Regions from separate parts of the Micromonospora sp. SH-82 genome, predicted to be linked through region 1. Evidence: riboswitches for the same ligand, from Rfam matches in the RefSeq annotation. Region 1 holds a riboswitch; each other region holds the start of a gene.
The links. Region 1 has a riboswitch for cobalamin ahead of metE (5-methyltetrahydropteroyltriglutamate--homocysteine S-methyltransferase). Riboswitches for the same ligand answer to the same signal wherever they lie in the genome.
Positions count from the first base shown of each region.

Region 2: linked by a shared signal. The riboswitch ahead of WHN02_RS19260 (peptidase) and the one ahead of metE (5-methyltetrahydropteroyltriglutamate--homocysteine S-methyltransferase) in region 1 are both predicted to bind cobalamin.
Region 3: linked by a shared signal. The riboswitch ahead of WHN02_RS06465 (ABC transporter substrate-binding protein) and the one ahead of metE (5-methyltetrahydropteroyltriglutamate--homocysteine S-methyltransferase) in region 1 are both predicted to bind cobalamin.

Region 1 covers NZ_CP148049.1:4,583,092-4,587,340, forward strand. The annotation lists gene htpG (molecular chaperone HtpG) at 1-125, opposite strand, end outside; gene metE (5-methyltetrahydropteroyltriglutamate--homocysteine S-methyltransferase) at 392-2,692, opposite strand; cobalamin riboswitch at 2,821-3,040, opposite strand; gene WHN02_RS20410 (superoxide dismutase) at 3,141-3,401, opposite strand; gene WHN02_RS20415 (superoxide dismutase) at 3,407-4,021, opposite strand; gene WHN02_RS20420 (FecCD family ABC transporter permease) at 4,216-4,249, shown strand, end outside.
Region 2 covers NZ_CP148049.1:4,316,262-4,320,510, forward strand. The annotation lists gene WHN02_RS19250 (cell wall anchor protein) at 1-26, opposite strand, end outside; gene WHN02_RS19255 (hypothetical protein) at 369-857, opposite strand; gene WHN02_RS19260 (peptidase) at 875-1,957, opposite strand; cobalamin riboswitch at 2,059-2,226, opposite strand; gene WHN02_RS19265 (GNAT family N-acetyltransferase) at 2,255-2,824, opposite strand; gene WHN02_RS19270 (MFS transporter) at 2,902-4,191, opposite strand.
Region 3 covers NZ_CP148049.1:1,384,158-1,388,406, reverse strand. The annotation lists gene WHN02_RS06475 (ABC transporter ATP-binding protein) at 1-415, opposite strand, end outside; gene WHN02_RS06470 (FecCD family ABC transporter permease) at 412-1,503, opposite strand; gene WHN02_RS06465 (ABC transporter substrate-binding protein) at 1,592-2,527, opposite strand; cobalamin riboswitch at 2,622-2,767, opposite strand; partial or broken gene WHN02_RS06460 (M14 family metallopeptidase) at 2,859-4,178, opposite strand.

The DNA of each region.
Region 1 (4,249 bases):
CCGGTGTCGACCTGGAGGTCTTTGTCGATCATCGACTCCAGACGCAGCTTGTCCAGGGCGTCGGAGGCGTTGGAGATGAGTTCCCGCAGGAAGACGTCCTTGTTCGAATAGATCGAATGGACCATCAGCTGAAGCAGCTGCCGGGTCTCCGCCTGGAACTCCAGCGTCTCGATCCGATTACTCACGTCATCCTCCCGCAGTGCTGCCCGGTAACGGGCAAAAGGATACGGCGTGCTCCCCCGCCGTCGCTGTCCGGTCAGCACCCCCGCGAAGGAGGGGCCCCTTCCTGACGCCTGCGGTAGACAGGGGCACCCTTCTCACACCCTTCGAGGCGGGGAGAACGGCCGGGCACCGCCGACGGGGTCGGGTACCCCGTCGGCGGTGCCGTCGGTCAGGCCCGGCCGGCTGCGGTGTCCGCCGGTGCGGTGGACGGCAGTTCGGCACGGACCGTCCGGGCGGCCCGGACCAGGGCGGCCAGCGCCGGGCGTACCTGGTCGTAGCTGCGGGTCTTGAGCCCGCAGTCCGGGTTGACCCAGAGCCGGTCGGCGGGTACGACAGCCACCGCCCGCCGCAGCGCTGCGGTCACCTCGTCGTGGTCGGGCACCCGGGGCGAGTGGATGTCGTAGACCCCGGGTCCGACGCCACGGGTGTAGCCGACGGTGGCGAGGTCGTCGAGGATCTCCATCCGGGACCGGGACGCCTCGATGCTGGTGACGTCGGCGTCGAGGGCCTCGATGGCGGGGAGGACCTCGCCGAACTCCGAGTAGCACAGGTGGGTGTGGATGGCGGTGGCGTCGGCGACCCCGCTGGTGGCGAGCCGGAACGCCGCGACCGCCCAGTCGAGGTAGGACTCGTGGTCACGGCGGCGCGGGGGCAGGAGTTCCCGCAGCGCCGGCTCGTCGACCTGGACGATCCGGATCCCGGCGGCCTCCAGGTCCCGGGCCTCGTCGCGCAGGGCGAGGGCGACCTGCCGGGCGGTCTCCGACAGCGGCTGGTCGGCGCGGACGAACGACCAGGCGAGGATGGTCACCGGGCCGGTCAGCATGCCCTTGACCGGCCGGTCGGTCAGGGTCTGGGCGTAGCTCGACCAGCCCACCGTGACGGGCGCCCGGCGGGACACGTCGCCGTGCAGGATCGGCGGTCGGACGCAGCGGGAGCCGTACGACTGCACCCACCCGTGGGCGGTGGCGACGAACCCGTCGAGGTGTTCGGCGAAGTACTGCACCATGTCGTTGCGTTCCGGTTCGCCGTGGACGAGGACGTCCAGGCCGAGGGTCTCCTGTTCGGCGACGACCCGGGCGATCTCGGCGCGCATCCGGTCGGCGTACCCGGCGTCGTCGAGGCGACCGGCCCGGTGTTCGGCGCGGGCCCGTCGGACCTCGTCGGTCTGCGGGAACGAGCCGATGGTGGTGGTGGGCAGCAGCGGCAGTCCCAGGCGGGCCTGCTGGGCGGCGGCCCGGTCCGGGTGCGGACCCCGCCGGGTGTGTTCGGGGCGGAGGGCGTCGAGGCGGGCGCGGACGGCGTCGTCCCGCCAGCCGGCCGGGGCCGGTGGCGCTGCGGCGGGCAGGGCGGCGACTCCGTCGCGCAGTGCCCGGCCGAGGAGGACCACCTCGTCGACCTTCTGTCGGGCGAAGGCCAGCCGGTCGCGGACCTGCGGGTCGAGGTCGGTCTCGGCGGCGAGGTCGACCGGGACGTGCAGCAGGGAGCAGGAGGTGGCGACGGCCACGGTGTCGGCGAGGCCGGTGAGGGTGGCCCCGACGGCGGCTGCGGCGCGCAGGTCGGTGCGCCACACGTTACGCCCGTCGACCAGGCCGGCGACGACGGTCCGGCCGGGGATCGGCCCGTACCCGGCGAGCCGGTCGAGGTCGGCGGGACCGGCGACCAGGTCCAGGCCGACCGCCTCGACCGGGGTGTCCAGCAGGGCCGGGAGGGCCTCCCCCAGCTCCCCGAAGTAGGCGGCGACGAAGAGGGCGGGGCGGCGGGTCAGGGTCCCGAGCCGGGTGTACGCGGCCCGGAGCGCGTCGGTCTCGGCGTCGGTCCGGTCGGCGACGTAGGCCGGTTCGTCGAGCTGCACCCAGGGCACACCGGCGTCGGCGAGGGCGCCGAGCAGGTCGGCGTAGACGTCGACGAGGTCGTCGAGCCGGTCGAAGGGGGTGAACCCCTCGGGGGCGTCGTCGGTCGGCTTGGCCAGCAGGAGCAGTGTCGCCGGGCCGACCAGGACCGGGCGGGTGGTGATGCCGAGCGCCTCGGCCTGGGCGTACTCCTTCAGGGGTTTGCCGGGGCGGGCGGTGAGGACGGTCTCGGGGCCGATCTCCGGGACGAGGTAGTGGTAGTTGGTGTCGAACCACTTCGTCATCTCCAGTGGCGGCTCCTGCGCGGTGCCCCGGGCCATGGCGAAGTAGGTGTCCCGCTCGTCGAGACCGAGCCGACGGAACCGCTGCGGTACGGCGTCGACCGCCACGGCGGCGTCGAGAACGTGGTCGTACAGGGAGAACGTGTTGGACGGTACGGCGGACAGGCCGGCGTCGCGCAGCGTGCGCCAGGTCTGTTCGCGCAGGTCGTCGGCGACGGTGTCCAGGGCTGCCGCGTCGACGCGGCCGGCCCAGTAGCCCTCCAGGGCGCTCTTGAGCTCCCGGTGCGGGCCGATGCGGGGATAGCCGAGGACGGTACTGGTACCGAACGGTGTGGTCATGACGCCTGGGATTCCTTCCCTCGAGGTCCGGGCGGTGCGAGCCGACGGATCGAGGAGGGCAGGGTCGGGCACGGTACGACGACCGGCCTCGCCCGGGCCCTCCCACGGGGCCGTCGGCGGCGTACGCGGACGCGTACGCGGTGCGGGCAGGTCTTCGGACTCGTGGGCGTGACCGGTGCACCCGGTCTCCTACTGGCCGTCGCTTCCCAGACCCTTGCGGGTCCAGTGCCGATGACGGCGGTCGTTCCCACTCACCGCTGCGGGGCAGTCCCGGATTCACACCGGGTTCCCTCTTACGACGCCCCACACCTGTCGTGGGTGGGGCGAACCAACACCGCCGACCATCGTACGGCGTGCACCCGGTCCGGTCGATCGAGGTCTCGGTGGGGGGTCTGTGGTGCGTCGGGTCCCGCCCGGGCGGTGGCGGGACCCGACGCGGGTCGGACGGTCAGGTCGGCGGCGCCTGGGCGGCGTCGGCGACGAGCAGTGTCAGCTCCCGGACGAGGGCGTCCATCGTCTGTCCGCTCTGTGCCCGGAGCAGGCCGAGGAGGAGGTCGGCGAGGAGGTGGAAGCCGAGGGTCCTGGCCTGTTCGGAGTCGAAGGCGGCGAGGAGTTCCTCGGCTCCGGCGTGGTCGTCACGGTGGGTGGCGGCGATCACCCCGGCCGCGCGTTGCACCAGCTCCGCCACGGCGGGGGTGGGGGCCGGCACGCCGGTCAGATCCGGGGTGCGCCGGCGCGGGCGGCGTCGAAGCGGGCGGTCACGTCGGCCCAGTCGACGAGGTCCCACAGCCTGTCGACGTAGTCCGGACGGACGTTGCGGTACTGCAGGTAGTAGGCGTGCTCCCAGGCGTCGAAGACCAGCAGCGGGGTGGTGCCCTGCCCGACGTTGCCGTGGTGGTCGTAGACCTGCTCGACGATCAGCCGCCGCCCCAGCGGCTCCCAGGCCAGCACGCCCCACCCGGAGCCCTGGACGCTCTTGGTGGCTGCGGAGAGCTGCCCGGCGAAGGCCTCGAAGCCGCCGAGGTGCTCGTCGATCGCGGCGGCCAGGTCCCCGTCGGGGCGGTCGCCGCCGTCCGGGGAGAGGTTGTTCCAGAAGATGGAGTGCAGGACGTGCCCGGACAGGTTGAAGGCGAAGGTCTTCTCCAGCCCCACGAGCCTGCCGAAGTCGCCCTTCTCCCGGGCCTCGGCGAGCTGGTCGAGGGCGTCGTTGCTGCCCTTGACGTACGCCGCGTGGTGCTTGCTGTGGTGCAGCTCCAGGATCTCGCCGGACATGGCCGGTTCCAGGGCGCCGTAGTCGTAGGGCATGTCGGGCAGGGTGTACGCCGTCATCAGCACTCCTTGATGGGTTCTGCCGAAACTTCGCTGTTGCCAGTATCTTGCAACAGTGAGCCTACGGTGTGGCGGGGTGGCGTGCGGGCGACCTCACAGTGAACAGCGGGTCCGCCCCTTTCACCCCCCTGATCATGCTGTTAGCTTTTGCCAAGACTTTGCAGGAACGACGGTGTCGCACTGGGGGTACGCAGATGGCCACCCTGCTGAAGGAGCAGGAGGACCTGC
Region 2 (4,249 bases), 270 kb from region 1:
AGGCGACGGGTCCGGGAGGTGGGCATGGGGTGCCTTTCGCAGAGCGGTCGGTGGAAGCTCCGGAAGGCATCCGTGGGTCGACCGCGTCCGTCCGGTCGGACGGCGTGGCCGAGGATCCTCGGTGGCCCGGACTTCACCCTGTAGACCTCGACAGTGGAAGCCGCTCGTCCGCGGTGGGGCGTTCCGGCTCGCGATGGTTCGCTCACGGTTGCGGGTCAGCGCCGGCTTCTACCGGCTTCCCCCCACACAGGACGTATGCAGATGTGTACCCGGCGCACCGGGTGTCGACACGGTACCGCTCGTGGGCGCCACTGCGCCAGAGCGACGGTCGTCACCCGGTACGCCGGGTCAGGTGGGGCGATCCGGCGTCAGGGGGCGGTGATGCTCGGGGCGGTGCCGGTGCCGAAGCGCCAGCCCTCCACGGTGCCCGGTGCCGGGTTGTAGCTGCTCGCCCCGGAGGTGCTGTAGGTCCAGGGGCTGCCGCTACCGGCGGCGTGCCAGTACGACCAGTACGCGGTGGCGGGCGGGGTGTTGACGCACGGCTCGGTCGCGGAGGTCGGCTGCCCGTTGATCCGGCAGACGAAGGCGAGCCCCCATCGGGCGGTGCCGGTCACGGTGAATCCGGCGCCCTGCAGGGCGGCCAGCCCGGTGGCCGGGTCACCGACGTGACAGCCGACCTGGACCCCGCCGCCGAGGGGTCCGTAGTCGACCACGACGGTGACGCCGGTGGTGCCGGTGCAGGGGGCGGCCTGGGCGGCCTGGGGGGCGGGGTCGGCGGCGACCAGGCCGACGGCGACGACGGCTGCGGCGATCAGACCGGCCAGTCGCCTGCGGGTGGTGGAGATGGAACTGGACATCTGGACTCCTTCGAGGGTCAGAGGCAGGGCAGGCTGGGCGCGCCCGGCGTCGCGGTGGTGGTGGACAGGTGGGCGTACCCGGTGCCGGTCAGGCCGAGGACGGCCTGGGTGGTGGCCCGGACGGCGGTGGCCGGGTCGAAGGAGCCGCCGTCGAAGTCGATCGCCCCCCGGTCGGCGGGGGCCCCGGAGCAGCCGACCTGGAGCCCGACGAGGTGGATCCGGGCCCGCAGCCAGGCCAGCGGTCGGCCGCCGTCGCGGAGGGCCTGGGCGGCCAGGCCGGTGCTGTTGGCGTTGGACAGCCCGTCGGCGTTGGGGAAGCCTCCGTCGGTGCGTTGGACCGACACCAGCCACTGCAGACCGGCGGTGGCGTCGGCGGACCGGCCCGCGGCGCGCAGCGCCTGCACGGCCAGGGCGGTGGCGTCCACGTCGGAGACGCAGGTCGCCTGGGCGGCCACCACCGGGTAGCCGCCGTCGGCACACCGGATCCCGGCCAGCCACTGGGCGGCGGTGGCCGGTGCGCCCTGCGGGGTACGGGTCAGGGCGAGGATGGCGAACGACTGGCTGAAGGTGTTGCTGTAGTCGCCGTACGCGGACCGGTCGCTGAACCGGCCGTCGGGCGCCTGGAGCGACTGCAACCGGCTGACCAGGTCCACTCCACCCACGTCGGTGGGGTCGTCGCCGCGTACGGCGACGGTGAGGGCGAGCTTGGCGGTGGCTCCGGCGTAGGCCTCGGTGACCCCGTCGCCGAGGTACCCGTCGCGGATGTCCGCTCGGGTGACCCAGTCCAGGGCGTTCGCGCCGTAGTCGTCGGCGACCCCGGCGGCGGCGAACGCGAGGACGGCGTCGAGGGTCAGCCCCGCGTCGGGGTAGGCGACGCCGCCGAAGACCGCCTCGAAGCGTTCCCCGTCGACGAGTTGGCGTGCCAGCCAGCCGGCGGCGGCGGCCGGGCGGGGGGCCACGGCCTGGACGGCTGCCACGTCGGCGGGTGGCGCTGCGGGGGCGGCACCGGCGGGCGCGGCGACGCCGAGGGTGAGGGTGAACGCGGTGAGCACCGCGCTGGACAGGGTGAGCAGGCGGTGCCGGCTCGGGCGGGCGACCATCGGACGCGCCTTTCCGGCCCGGCGGTCGTCGAAACCCGGCCCGGCCTGCGCGGGGCAGGGCCGGTCGGCCTCCGACCCGTGGGCCACGACGGGTGAGGAGCGGGAACATCGCGGGTACGGCGGGTATTCGGGCTCGCCACCGAGGGGATCTCTCCTCGGTGGCCTACCGTTGCGGGCCAGCGCCGGACTTCGACCGGACTTCCCCCGCACGTACGCGCAGGTGTGCAGTTGTCGCGTCAGTCTCGTCTGCCGCAGCAGCGGATGTCAATGCGACATCCGTCGCGCCGGCCCGGCCCGCTACCGGGAGGCGGACAGCGGGAGGGACCGCACCAGCATCCGGTGTGAGCGCCAACCCGGGAAGGGAACGAGGTCGCCGACGTGCTGGAAGCGCAGGCGTTGCAGGGCGTGCCAGACCCGGGTGTTGGTCTCGGTGACGGCGAGGGTGACCCGCTCCTCACCACGACGGTCCAGCAGGTCGGTCATCATCCGGACGCCCAGGCGGTGGCGGCGGAACTCGGGCAGGACGAACGCCTCGCACACGGCGAAGGTCCGGTTCGGCCACTCGGTGGTCAGGGCGGTGTCGGTGACCGAGGTGAGGTCGCGCCACCACAGCGTCTCCGGCGGCAGTGGACAGCCCAGCACCGCCCCGACGAGTTCACCGGCGACGTAGCCGAGTGACCCCTCGAAGCCGTCGGCCTCGACCGTCCACCGGATCCGGTCGCTCGCCGGTGGGGTGCTGTGGTCGAGGAGGTGGAGGTCGTCGGCGTGGACCCGGTGGTAGACCTCGGTGAGCGCGTCGACGTCGACCTCGGTGGTGATCACGACCTCGTCGAGCAGGTCGCCGTGGGCAAGGGGTGTCGACGTCATCAGACTTCCTCCGGCATCAAGTTAGGTTAGGCATACCTAAGCAGATGGCGGATGTGGTGGGCAACCAACCCTCCCGGTCAGTGGGCGGCGACGCGGTCCGGATCGGACGCCACCACCACCGGTGGCACGTCCCCGACCCGTCCGTCCGGGCGGACCCGGTCACCGAAGCGCCGCTGGTGGACGACCCCGACCACGACACCGAGCCCGACGAGCACCGCGGCACCGGCAGCGACCGCCGGGTACCCGGTCCGGGCCGCGGCGACCAGACCGGCGGACGCCGCCAGGAAGGAGCAGACCAGGCCGAACGACGACAGCACTGTGAAGTCGGTGCCGCCGGTGTCCGGCCGGGAGTAGTCCATGTTGACCGTGTAGACGACCACGTTGAGCACCGTGTACGCCGACAGGAACCCCGCCAGGGCCGCGACCGTCGCCACCAGGGGGGCGTCGCCGTCCATCAGCGGCAGCAGCAGGACCGTGGAGACCACCAGCGCCACTCCCCCGCCGACCAGCACGGTGCGGCGGCCGAACCGTCCGATCCCGAGCCCGGAGAGCAGACCCGCCAGGATCGCCGGCACGCTGATCACCACCCCGGTCACCGTCCCGACCCGCTCCAGGGACCATCCGGCGTCCACAAGAGCCGGCGTGACCAGGGCGTACGCGGCACCGGCACCGACGTAGACCAGCGGCACCACGCCGAAGGTCCAGAGCCGGCACCCGGGTTGGCGCAGCACCGTCAACAGCGCCCGGTACGCCTCGCCGGTCGCCACCACCCGGTCGGCGCGGGGCGCCTCCCGGAACCGCCACACCACCACCAGCCCGACCGCGGTCAGGGCGGCCAGGAGCAGGATCGCCGGCACCCAGCCGAAACGGTCGTACACGACCACGCAGGCACCGCCGCCGAGCAGGTTGCCGAGGTAGCTGGCGGCGACCTGGATCCCGTTGCCGGTCCCGCGGGTCCGGGCGGAGAGCACGCGTACCGCCACGGCGTCGGCGGCGACGTCCTGGGTGGCGGACAGGACCACGTACCCGGCGCAGATCGCCACGACCGGGCCGAGCCGGTCGACCGGACTGTCGAACGGTGCCAGCGCCAGCAGGGCCAGGACCAGTCCGCTCTGGAGCACCAGCAGCCAGGACCGGTAGTGGCCGAGGCGACGGGAGCCGTACCTGTCGAGCAGCGGCGCCCAGAGGAACTTCAGCGGCCAGACCAGGCCGATGGCCTGCAACAGGCCCAGGGTCTGCAGGGAGGTGCCGCCGTCGCGCAGGATGGCGGCCAGCCCGACGGTGATGAATCCGATGCCCAGGTACTGGGTGACGTAGAGCGCGGTGAGCGTACCCAGCCCCGCCGCACGTTCCGATGGTTGCCGCACTCGTCCTCCCGGCCCGCCCCGCACTCGCAGAGTCAGGGAAGGCTAACCTAAGTCGTCG
Region 3 (4,249 bases), 3.0 Mb from region 1:
GCAGGTCGAGTTGGGCGAGGACGTCCCAGGTCGCGGCGAGGTCGGCGGCCGACTCCCGGCCGAGGGCCGGAATGTGCGGGGTCCGGCCGAGCAGGACGTAGTCCAGCACCGCCATGCCGGGGGGTACGGCCGGGGACTGCGCGACGGTGGCCACCGTCCTGGCCCGGTCCCGACGCCGCAACGCCGCGCTGGGCGTACCGAAGAGGGTGACGGTGTCCGCCACGGGCAGGAGGCCGCCGACGGCACGCAACAGGGTGGACTTCCCGGCGCCGTTCGGTCCGATCACGGCGACCCACTCACCGGCCGTCACGGTGAGGTCGACCCCGGACAGGACCGGCACCCCGCCCAGGTCGACCCGCAGGTCCCGGACCTGGACGGCCGGTCCTGCCGGGGTGGGGAGATGTCCGGTGCTCATACCGTCAGCCGCCGACTGGTCCGCAGGACCAGGACGAAGAACGGGCCACCGAGCAGGGCGGTGACCACCCCGATCGGGATCTCCCCGGGCGCGGCGACGGTCCGGGCGACGACGTCGGTCAGGGTGAGGAAGGCCCCGCCGAAGAGCAGCGAGAGTGGGAGGATCACCCGGTAGCTGGATCCGGCGAGCAGCCGGAGGGCGTGCGGGACGATGATCCCGACGAAGCCGATCAGCCCGGCGGCGGCCACCGCCGCGGCGGTGCCGAGGGAGGCGGCGGCGATCAGCAGGTACCGGGACCGCTGCGGGTGCAGCCCGAGGCTGGTCGCCTCGTCGTCGCCGAGGGACAGGACGTCGATCTCCCGCCGGTGCAGGAGCACCACCGCCACGGTGATCACGAAGTACGGCAGGACCATCCGGACGTCGCCCCACCCGGCGGTGGCCAGCCGGCCCAGCAGCCACGAGTAGACCTGCTGGATGCTGTCGGCGTTGCGTTGCAGCAGGTAGGTCTGGCCGGCGGAGAGGAACGCGGAGACCGCCACCCCGGCCAGGATCAGTGTCACCGGTGACCGGTGGCGGCCCTGTGCCGAACCGAGCAGGTACGTCATCAGGACCGCACCGAGCGCCCCGCCGAACGCGGCCAGGGGGACGGTCACCGGCATCGCGCCGATGGCCGCGCCCCCGAGGGCGATGACCGTGGTGACCGCGAGTCCCGCCCCGGCGGCCACCCCCAGCAGGTACGGGTCGGCCAACGGGTTGCGGAACACCCCCTGGTAGCAGCCACCGGCCAGGGCGAGCAGCCCGCCGACGAGCAGACCGAGCACCGCCCGGGGGAGCCGCAGCTCGGTGACGATGGCGATCTCCCGTTCGGAGAGGCCGCTGTCGAGGCGTACTCCGGGGATCAGGTTGAGCAGTTCCGCCGCGACGCTCAGCGGAGGAAGGCTGACCGGGCCGAGGGACACCCCGACGACGAGCGCCACGGCGACGGCCACCAGGCCGGCGACCAGCCAGCCCGGCCGCAACCCGGCCGGCGCGCCGCCGGGTCGGGCGGGCACGCCGGACCGGGTCGTCGCGCCGGGCCGGTGGGTCATGTCGGATCGACTGTCGGGTGAGGCCGGTCGGCCATGTCGGGGCCGAGGGCTGCCGCGTCGGGCCGGTGGGTCATGTCGGGGTCGAGGGTCAGGCCGGGACCTTGGCGACCGCGTCCACGATCGCCCGCAGCAGGTCGACCACGCGCGGACCCCAGCGCGAGGCGACGTCGTCGTCGAGGGCCACGATCTGGTTGTTCTTCACGGCGGTCAGCCCGGACCAGCCGCTACGCTCCTTGACCGTCTCCGCCGACTGCTGGCAGCACTTGGTGTCGGCCAGGAAGATGAAGTCCGGGTCGGCCTGGACGATGACCTCCTGGGACAGCTGCGGGTAGCCGCCCTGCTTGCCGTCCGGGTCCGCGGCGTCGGCGATGTTCTCCAGACCCACCTGGCTGTAGAGCGAGCCGATGAAGGTCTTGCTGGTGGCGGAGTAGAGCTCCGGTCCCAGCTCGTGGAAGTAGGTCAGCTTCTCGGCACGCTGCGGCAGGTCGGCGACCAGCTTGGCGATGTCGTCGCGCATCCGCTTGGTGACGTCGGCGGCGCCGTCGGCGTTGCCGGTGAGGGTCCCGAGGTCGGTGATCTGCTGGTACGAGTCGTCCAGAGTGGTCGCCGCCGGGGCCAGGAAGACCGGGATCTTCAGCGTGGTCAGCTGATCCACGATCTTGTTCATGTCGTTGGAGAGGACCACCAGGTCCGGGTTCTTCCCGGCGATCGCCTCGGCGTTCGGCTGGAAGCCGGACAGGTCGGTCTTCGGTGCCTCGGCCGGGTGGTTCGACTGGTCGTCGACGGCGGTGACCTGGTCACCGGCCCCGATGGCGAAGAGCATCTCGGTGGCGGTCGCGGAGAGCGAGACGATCCGTTCGGGCCGCGCGTCGAGGGTCAGCTCCCCGACGGTCACCGGGTAGGCGGACCCGTTGCCGGGGCTGGGCGCGGTGGTGGGCTCGTCGGAGTTCTGCGCGCAGCCGGCGAGGGCGAGCGCGACGGCCGCGGTCACCGCCGCGAAGATCCGAGGGGTACGTCTGGACATCGGTGGTGCCTCCTGTCGGCCGAGGAGTCTGGTGCTTCGCCGACAGGGCAGAGGGTGGCCGCCGTCCGCGAGGCGCCCTTCCTCGAGAGCGCGGGTCGCGACCGTGCCGTAGGCGACCTGGCTCGTCCCCGCACGCGGTGCGGACGGGGCATCACAGTTGCGGGACAGCTCCGGTTTCGCACCGGCTTCGCTGCGGGACGGTCGCTAGCACCGTAGCGCACCTCCGGCCGACTTCGTTACCGCAGGTGGCACCGGGTGACGTGCGCTGCACCACCCCGAAAGGGTCGGGAGGGGTCCCTCCGATGACGAGGGACCCCTCCTCACTCGGTCAGCAGTACTGGGCCTGCTTGCCGATGGCCCGATACGGGCAGTCGGCGTACTCGCTGATCAACAGGACCGCGGTCCGGTTACGCGAGGTCTGGGCCGGGATCACCTCGTCGGGCGGGTAGAAGCCCCCGCCCCCGGAGCGTCCGGGGTACATCTCGAAGGTGTACGCCCAGATCCCGTGCTGCCCCCACATCCAGTCGATGCTGTCGCCGTCGGTGACGTACAGGTCGCTGGACTGCTGCGGGGTGTACCCGTTCGTGGCGGCCATCTGCTGGCCCAGTGTGGCGAAGGTGTTGTACTGGTCGGCCGTCATCCCGGTGGGGGTGTTCGCGGTCGTCCAGCCGAACGGCCAGAGCACCAGCTCGGAGTAGGTGTGGAAGTCGATGTTGGCCTTGATCTGCTGGACCCCACCGACGACCCGGCTGTTGACGAAGTTGCGCAGCGCTGCGGTCTCCGGCGCGGAGAAGGCCGACGGACCCCGGTAGGTGTCCGAGGCGGGGGAGCCGGACGATCCGCCACAGCAGCCCCACCGGTACGACCAGTTCCGGTTGAGGTCGGTGCCGACGAAGGCCGAGCCACTGTTGGGCTGCCGGTTCTTCCGCCAGGACCGGTACGACCCGGTGGCGATGTCGTACTCGCTGCCGTCGGGGTTGACGGTCGGGACGATCCAGATCTCCCGGGTGTTGACGATGTTGGTGACCCGGGTGTCCGAACCGTACGAGTCCGTGAAGAGGTTCAGCAGGTAGATCGCCATCTCCACGGTGAGGTGCTCGCGGGCGTGCTGCTGCGAGTTGAACAGGATCTCCGGCTCGTTCTCGTCGGTGGCGACGTTGTCGGAGATCTTCACCGCCATCAGGTCACGACCCTGGTACGACGAGCCGATGCTGATCTTGCGGGCGATGGTCGGGTGGTCGGCGACCACCTTGTTCACCACCGCCGTCAACTCCGCGTAGTCGTGGTAGTTGCTGTCGGCCGCCGGGAAGCCCATCGTGCTGAAGTCGTCGCCGTGGTCGTGGCCGTGCTCGTCGGCGGCGGGGACCGCCTCCAACCGGAAGCCCAGCCGGGTGATCTGGGCCGCCTCCGCTCGGGTGGCCGAGACGTGCAGCACCCCGTGCTCGACGAAGTCGATGGCGGCTCCGGTCCCGGCGACGGAGTTGCGGTCGGCGATCGTACGGGGTCCGAGCACCCGGTACTCGACGGTGGCCGATCCGGTGTCGCGGTCGGGGGAGGGCCGGGCGGAGACCGGCGCGGTGGCGGCGGCCACCAGCGACATGCCGACGACCATGGCGAACGCCAGGTGTCGACGGAGGGGGATACGGATCATGCGAGCCTCCTCGGGCGCGCCTGCCGCGTTCTGCGTCAGGCTCTCCACGCCCACTCACATGGTCATATCAA